DNA from 2 places in the Streptomyces sp. NPDC034037 genome. Region 2 is predicted to be linked to the other one. Evidence: riboswitches for the same ligand, from Rfam matches in the RefSeq annotation. Region 2 holds a riboswitch; the other holds the start of a gene.
The links. A riboswitch is a leader RNA that binds a small molecule or an ion and turns the genes downstream of it on or off. The one in region 2 is predicted to bind cobalamin.
Positions count from the first base shown of each region.

Region 1: linked by a shared signal. The riboswitch ahead of ACZ516_RS02110 (ABC transporter substrate-binding protein) and the one ahead of ACZ516_RS00350 (cobalamin biosynthesis protein) in region 2 are both predicted to bind cobalamin.

Region 1 covers NZ_JBVISC010000001.1:450,925-454,895, forward strand. The annotation lists gene ACZ516_RS02100 (ABC transporter ATP-binding protein) at 1-436, opposite strand, end outside; gene ACZ516_RS02105 (FecCD family ABC transporter permease) at 613-1,641, opposite strand; gene ACZ516_RS02110 (ABC transporter substrate-binding protein) at 1,638-2,633, opposite strand; cobalamin riboswitch at 2,748-2,932, opposite strand; gene ACZ516_RS02115 (VOC family protein) at 2,940-3,455, opposite strand; gene ACZ516_RS02120 (helix-turn-helix domain-containing protein) at 3,461-3,971, opposite strand, start outside.
Region 2 covers NZ_JBVISC010000001.1:65,433-69,403, forward strand. The annotation lists gene ACZ516_RS00340 (inorganic phosphate transporter) at 1-1,010, shown strand, start outside; gene ACZ516_RS00345 (hypothetical protein) at 1,023-1,250, shown strand; cobalamin riboswitch at 1,370-1,492, shown strand; gene ACZ516_RS00350 (cobalamin biosynthesis protein) at 1,622-2,593, shown strand; gene ACZ516_RS00355 (cobyric acid synthase) at 2,590-3,971, shown strand, end outside.

The sequences.
Region 1 (3,971 bases), 390 kb from region 2:
GCACGCGCTGGCGTTCGCCGCCGGACAGCGTGTGCCAGGACTGGGCCGCCCGCTCGGTGAGGCCCGTGTGCTCCAGCGCCTCCCGCACCGCCCGCTCGTCCTCGGGCGTGGGGGCCGACCACGCCCGGCGGTGCGGGACGCGACCCAGGCGTACGACATCTCGTACCGTCAACTCGACCTGCGTGGACGCGTGTTGCTCGACCACGGCGATGCGGCGCGCCACCGCCCGGCGGGGCGTGTCGGCGAGCGGACGGCCGTCCAGGGTGACCACCCCGGCGGCGGGCGCGAGGACGCCCGCGAGGAGGCGCAGCAGCGTGGACTTGCCGGAGCCGTTGGGGCCGAGGAGGCCCACGGTCGCGCCGGGCGGCGGGGCGAGGCTGACGCCGTCCACCACGAGCCGGCCGCCGGCCTCGCGGGCGACGCGATCCGCGCGCAGGCCGCGCCCGGTGCCGGCCGGCCCTTCCCGGCCCCCGGTGCCGGCCGGCCCTTCCCGACCCCCGGACCCAGCCGGCCCTTCCCGACCCCCGGTCCCGACCGGCCCTTCCCGGCCCCCGGGTCCGCGCGCCGTGTCGGGCGTCGTCTCGGGCCTCACCCCGCCCGACCTCTCGGGCCTCACGTCGTCGCCCCCCGCGTCCGGTACAGCACCAGCACGAACGCCGGTACGCCGATCAGTGATGTCACCACGCCCACCGGGACCTCCTGGGGGTCCAGGGCCGTGCGGGCCAGCGTGTCCACCCAGATCAGGAAGAGCGCCCCGGCCAGTGCCGTGACCGGCAGCAGGCGGGCGTGGCCGGCGCCGGCGAACGCGCGGGCCGCGTGCGGCAGGACCAGGCCCACGAAGCCGATGGCGCCCGCCGAGCTGACCAGCGCGGCGGTCAGCAGCGCCGTCACGCAGAGCAGCACGAGCCGGGTGCGCGCCACGTGCACGCCCAGCGTGGCCGCCGCCTCCTGGCCGAACGCGAAGGCGTCGAGCGTACGGGCGTGGCCGAGGCAGACGACCAGCGCCACGGCGAGGACGGCGCCGCACAGCCACACGTCCGTCCAGCCCGCCCCGCTGAGCGAGCCCAGCAGCCAGAACAGCACGCCCCTGGTGGTCTCCGCGTCGCCCGCCGTGAGGACGACGAACGACGTCAGCGCGGAGAAGAGCTGCAGCGCGGCCACGCCGGACAGCACCACCCGGTCCGTCGTCCCGCCCAGCGTGTGGCTCAGGAGCAGGACGAGCGCGAAGGACAGGAGCGCGCCCACGAAGGCCCCCGCCGAGATGGACACCGCTCCCCCGCCCACCCCGAGGACGACGACCGCGACGGCCCCCGTGGACGCCCCGGACGACACCCCGAGCACGAAGGGGTCCGCGAGGGGGTTGCGGAGCAGGGACTGCATGACCGCCCCGCACACCGCGAGGCCCGCGCCGCAGACGGCGGCGAGCAGGGTGCGGGGCATCCGCAGGTTCCAGACGATGCCGTCCCTGAGGGTGGTGAGGCGCGACTCGCCCCAGCCGAGGTGCGCGGCGAGCACCGACCACACGTCGGGCACGGAGATGTCGGCGGGGCCGATGGTGACGGCGAGCGCCACGGACAGCGCGAGCGCCGCGCACGCGGCCAGCCACAGCAGCCCCTGCCGGGCGGGTGCGGCCACGCTCATGTGGTGAGCCCGAACTTCCGCAGCCCGGCCGCCACTTGCTCGATGCCGTCGACGGTGCGGATCGTGGGGTTCATGGCCTGGCCGCTGAGCCGGACGTACCGTTTCTTCCTGACGGCGGTCAGGTTCTTGGTCGCCGGGTTGGTCTCCAGGAACCTGATCTTCGCCTCGGCGCTCTCGGCCGACTGCGACCTGCGGGTGAGGTCGCCGAGGACGAGGACGTCGGGGTCGCGGTCGGCGACGGTCTCCCAGTTGATCTGGGGCCACTCCTCGCGGGTGTCGTGGAAGGCGTTCTTCGCGCCGACTTCGCGGGTGATGATGCCGGGGGCGCCGCAGCAGCCCGCCATGTACGGGGCGTCGGAGTTGGCGAACCAGTAAAGGATCGTCGCGTCGGACGCCTCGACGTCCTTCGTGGCCTTCGCGACGCGGCCCTTCAGGTCGGCGATCAGCCGCTCGCCGCGCTGGCGCACGCCGAACACCTTTGCCAGGTCGCGGATCTCGCCGTAGACGGTGTCCATGGTGAGGGTCCGCACGCGTTTGCCGTCGCCGCCGCCGTCGTTGTCCTTGCCCGCGCAGTCGGTGGGCGAGACGTAGACGGGCACGCCGAGGTCGGTGAACTTCGCGCGGTCGGCGACGCCGCCCTTGCCGACGGTGTAGAGGAAGGAGGCGCTGACGAAGTCCGGTTCCTTGGCGAGGACCTTCTCCAGGGAGGGGTAGCGGTCGGCGAGCCGCTCCACCTTCGCGTTGTCCTTCGCCAGGTTCTTCGCGACCGGGTCGGTCCAGGTGCCGGTGCCGGCCATGCGGTCGGCGAGCCCGAGGGAGAGAAGGATCTCCGTGGAGCCCTGGTCGAGCGAGACGGCGCGCTGGGGCGGGGCCGTGACCAGCACGTCCTTGCCGCAGGAGGCGACGGTGACGGGGTAGCCGTCGGCGCCCTTGCCCGCGGGCTCCGGCGCCGAGCCGCCGCCGCAGGCGCTCAGCGTGAGCGTGCCGGCCATGAGGAGTGCGGCACGGCGCAGGACGGATGTACGGGCTTTCGAGGACACGCGATCCCTTGAGTGTCACGGCTCATACGCGGAGCCTGGTCTGCGTCACGACCTTCGCCGCCCGGTGTGCGGGCGAAGGCGCCAGCAGGTCTTCGGACTCGGGATCAACCGGGCGGGGCGCCTTCCCGGGCGTCGTGAGACGCCCAGTGGCCGTGGCCCCGCCCGTCCCCCTCACCGCTGCGCGTCAGTTCCGGATTCGCACCGGATTCCCTGGCCCAGGTGTGGGTTTGACTGGCTTGCGCAAGTTATCACGCGTGCTCACGGGGTCGGTCCGGGCCTCGGCTCGCCCCGGTAGGAGCCGAAGGACCAGTGGTTTCCCTCCGGATCCGCGACGGCGAACTCGCGTCCGCCGTACGGTTTGTCCTCGATCTCGGCGATGACCCGCACGCCCGCCTCGGTGAGCCGGCGGTACAGGTCCTCCACCCGGTCGGTGACGACGTAGGCGCTCGCGGTGCCGGGTGTGCCGCAGGTGCCCTCGGTGGCGGGGTCGTGGGAGCCGAGCATGACGCCGCCGCCCTCGGGCCAGTCGAGCTGCGCGTGGACGACGCGGCCGCCGTCCTCGTGGACGGCCGTGCGCAGGAAGCCGACGGTGCCGACGAGGAAGTCGATCAGCGCGGGGGCGTCCTCCGCCTGGAGACCCGGCCAGATGGTGGGAGCGGGCGCGCCGGGGGCGGGTGCGCCGGGGGTGGGTGCGTTGGAGGCGGGTGCGCCGGAGGTGGGTGCGTTGGAGGCGGGGGCGGGGGACGGTGCGGGGTTCGGTGTGGTGTTGGTCATGTCCCTCACTCTTCGCCCTCGCCGTGCGCCCCGGCTTGGATGTTCCGGCACTCTTCGGCGAGCCAGCCGGTGGGGCTCGTCCCCGTGTACCGGCGGAAGTCGCGTACGAGGTGGGAGTGGTCGCAGTAGCCGGTGTCGGCCGCGACCCGGGCGAGGTTCGGCGGGCCGCCCGCCGCGACGGCGCGGACCACGGCGTCCTTCGCGTGCTGGAAGCGCATCAGGCGGGCGGCCTGCTTGGGGCTCAGCCCGGTCTCGGCGCGAAAGAGCGCGGTCAGGCGGCGTTCGCTGAGCGCGACGTGCCGGGACAGGGCGCCCAGCGTGTCCGCGCCGCGGTGCCGGGCCAGCCGGGCCCAGGCCTCGGCGACCTCGGGGCGTACGGTCCCGGCGGTACGGTCCGTGGCCGCGCGCCGGCGCAAGTAGGCGGAGAGGGCGGCGAAGCGGTCCTCCCAGCGGTCCAGCTCGCACAGCCGCTCGCGGAGGTCGCCGGCGCGCTCGCCGAACACGTCGGTGCCGGCG
Region 2 (3,971 bases):
GGCTGGTGGGCCTGCCCTCCAGCTCCTCCCACGCGCTCTTCGGCGGCCTCATCGGCGCCGCGGTCATGTCGATGGGCTGGTCGTCGATCAACGGCGGCACCGTCGTCACCAAGATCCTCATCCCGGCCCTCGCCGCGCCGCTCGTGGCGGGCCTCGCCGCGATGCTGGCCACCCGCCTCACCTACCGGATCGGCCGCAACACCGACACCCGGGCCACCGCCAAGGGCTACCGCGCGGGCCAGATCGCCTCCGCGGGCCTCGTCTCGCTGGCCCACGGCACGAACGACGCGCAGAAGACCATGGGCATCATCACGCTCGCCCTGGTCACCGGCGGAGTCCTGAGCCCCGGCTCGAACCCCCCGCTGTGGGTCATCGTCTCGGCCGGTGTGGCCATCGCCCTCGGCACCTACCTGGGCGGCTGGCGCATCATCCGCACCATGGGCAAGGGCCTCACCGACCTCCAGCCGCAGCAGGGCTTCGCCGCCCAGACCAGCGCCGCGACGGTCATCCTCGCCTCCTCGCACCTGGGCTTCTCGCTCTCCACCACCCAGTCCTGCTCCGGCGCCGTGATGGGCGCGGGCCTCGGCCGCAAGGGCGGCGTGGTCCGCTGGTCGACCGCGACCCGCATGTTCATCGCCTGGGGCCTGACCCTGCCGGCCGCCGGTCTGGTCGGCGCGGGCGCCGAGTTCCTCACCCAGCAGGGCCCCTGGGGCGTCGCGGCCACCGCCGCGCTGCTCATCGCGGGCGCCGCGGTGATCTGGGTGCTCTCGCGGCGCAACTCCGTCGACCACACCAACGTCACCGACGACGAGATCCGCCGCGCCGCCGCCCCGGGCGCCGAGCCCGCGGGCGTCGTGACCACGGCCATCGCCGCCGTCTCCCCGCCCCCCGCGGGCACGCTGACCGCCGTCGGCGCCCCCGCCGACGAACCGGTCAAGGCCACCATCGCGGCCCCGACCACGACCTCGACCGGCGCCATGGCGGACCCCGCCCGGCCCGCGACGGTGTAAGGACACATCAGCATGCACATCGACTGGGCAGCTCTCGGTTCGGTCTTCGGAGTCAGCCTCGCCGTGACGGTGGCTCTCGTGGGCCTGTTCACCCTCGGCGTCGTCGGCCTCTCCAAGCAGGAGACGGCCGCCGCCGCCCCGGCCGGCGGCTCCGCGACCCTGGCCCGCACCGGCGCGTACGCCTGCTTCGCCCTGTGCGCGGCAGCCGTGGCGTACGGGATCTATCTGATCGTCGCCTGACGGCGGCGACTCCCCGGTGGGGCGCGGGACGTGTGTTCACGTCCGGCGCCCCACCGTCGTATGTGGGGCTCCGCACACTCTCCCGCCGCAGGTCAACGGCGAGTTGACGGGCGTTCGCGGGGCGTGGTGGACTTCCGGGGCCAACTACGGCGGCAGAAGAGGAAGCCGGTGCGAATCCGGCGCGGTCCCGCCACTGTCACCGGGAGGCCGTCACGGACGCTCCCCCGGAAAGCCAGGAACTCTCGCCGCCGATCACGTCGAACCAGGGCGCGGACACCCTGAGTGAGGACATATCGCCATGCGCGGCCGCCCGTTGCCGGACCACTCCCCGAGCGTCAGCTCCCTTCTCGGCACAGCGGCCGGCTGAGCCGATGAGTGCCGACCGCGACTTCGCGTACGGCGCCGCCGCCGGCCTCCTGGGCGACCTGCTGCTCGGCGATCCCCGCCGCGGCCATCCGGTCGCCGGGTTCGGCCGGGCGGCGGGCGCCGTCGAACGGCTGCTGTGGCGCGACCACCGCGGATGGGGCGCGCTGCACGCCGTGGTGTGCGCCGGGGGCGCGGCGGGAGCCGCCGCCCTCGCCGCCCGTCTCGTGCGCCGCTCCCCCGCCGCGTCCGTCGCGCTGACCGCCGCCGCGACCTGGGCCGTGGTCGGCGGGACCTCGCTGGGCCGGGAGGCGCGGGCCGTCGGCGGCGCCCTCGAAGCGGGGGACATCGAGGTGGCCCGGGAGCGGCTGCCCCATCTGTGCGGCCGGGACCCGCAGGCGCTGGACCGCGACGGCATCGCGCGCGCCGTGGTCGAGTCCGTCGCCGAGAACACCTCGGACGCCGTGGTCGGCGCGCTGGTGTGGGGCGCCGTCGGCGGGGTGCCGGGGCTCGTCGCCTTCCGCGCCGTGAACACCCTCGACGCGATGGTCGGGCACAAGTCGCCCCGGTACCGGCGCTACGGCTGGGCGTCGGCCCGGCTGGACGACGTCCTCGGCTGGCCGGGGGCCCGGCTCACCGCGGGGCTCGCGGCGCTGGCCGGGGGTTCGCCCTCGGGGGCGGTGCGGGCGTGGCGCGCGGACGCCGCCAAGCACCCGAGCCCGAACGCCGGTCCCGTCGAGGCCTCCTTCGCGGGGGCGCTGGGCGTACGGCTCGGCGGCACCCTCTCGTACGGGGGGCGGGTCGAGCACCGGCCCGTGCTGAACGCGGGCGGGCGGGACGTGCGCGTGGCGGACATCGAGCGGGCCGTGCGGCTCTCCCGGCGGGTCAGCTGGCTGGCGCTGGGGGTCGCGGTGGCGGCCCGGCGGGTGCTGGGGTCGACGAGGTCGCCGCGAGCGGCGAAGTCAGGGAGAAGAGCATGAGCGGTGGACTGCTGGTCGCCGGGACCACATCGGACGCCGGGAAGAGCGTCGTCACCGCGGGGATCTGCCGGTGGCTCGCCCGCAAGGGCGTGTCCGTCGCGCCGTTCAAGGCGCAGAACATGTCGTTGAACTCCTTCGTGACCCGCGAGGGCGCCGAGATCGGCCGGGCGCAGGCCATGCAGGCGCAGGCCGCCCGCGTCGAGCCGAGCGCGCTGATGAACCCCGTCCTGCTCAAGCCGGGCAGCGACCGCTCCAGCCAGGTCGTCCTCATGGGCAAGCCGGTGGGCGAGATGAGCGCGCGCGGGTTCTTCGGCGGGCCCGGCGGGGCGTCCTCCGGGACACCGCAGCCGGGAGGGCGCCAGGCGCTCCTGGAGACCGTCGTGGGGTGTCTGGAGGAGTTGCGGAGCACGTACGACGTCGTGATCTGCGAGGGCGCGGGCAGCCCCGCCGAGATCAATCTGCGGCGCACCGACATCGTGAACATGGGCATCGCGCGCGCCGCCCGCTTCCCCGTCCTGGTGGTCGGGGACATCGACCGGGGCGGGGTGTTCGCCTCGTTCTTCGGGACGACGGCGCTGCTGAGCGCGGCCGACCAGGAGCTGGTGGCCGGATACCTCGTCAACAAGTTCCGGGGGGACGTCTCGCTCCTCGAACCCGGCCTCGACATGCTCCAGGGCCTCACCGGCCGGCGCACCTTCGGTGTGCTGCCCTACCGGCACGGGCTCGGCATCGACGAGGAGGACGGCTTGCGGGTGTCCCTGCGGGGCGCCGTGCGGGAGTCGGCCGTGGCGCCGCCGGTCGGCGCGGACGTGCTGCGGGTCGCGGTGTGCGCGGTGCCGCTGATGTCCAACTTCACGGACGTGGACGCGCTGGCCGCCGAGCCGGGTGTCGTCGTGCGGTTCGTGGACCGGGCCGAGGAGCTGGTCGACGCCGACCTCGTGGTCGTGCCGGGCACCCGGGGGACCGTACGGGCGCTCCAGTGGCTGCGGGAGCGCGGGCTCGCGGACGCGCTGGCGCGCCGGGCCGCCGAGGGGCGTCCGGTGCTCGGGATCTGCGGCGGCTTCCAGGTCCTCGGCGAGCACATCGAGGACGACGTCGAGTCGCGGGCGGGCTCGGTGGACGGGCTCGGCCTGCTGCCGGTGCGGGTGCGGTTCGCCCGGGAGAAGACGCTGGCCCGGCCGGTCGGCGAGGCCCTCGGCGAACCGGTCGAGGGGTACGAGATCCATCACGGGGTCGCCGAGGTCGCCGGCGGGGAGCCGTTCCTGGACGGCTGCCGGGTCGGTGAGGTGTGGGGCACGCACTGGCACGGGTCGCTGGAGAGCGACGCGTTCCGGCGCCGCTTCCTCACCGAGGTGGCGCGCGCGGCCGGGCGCCGCTT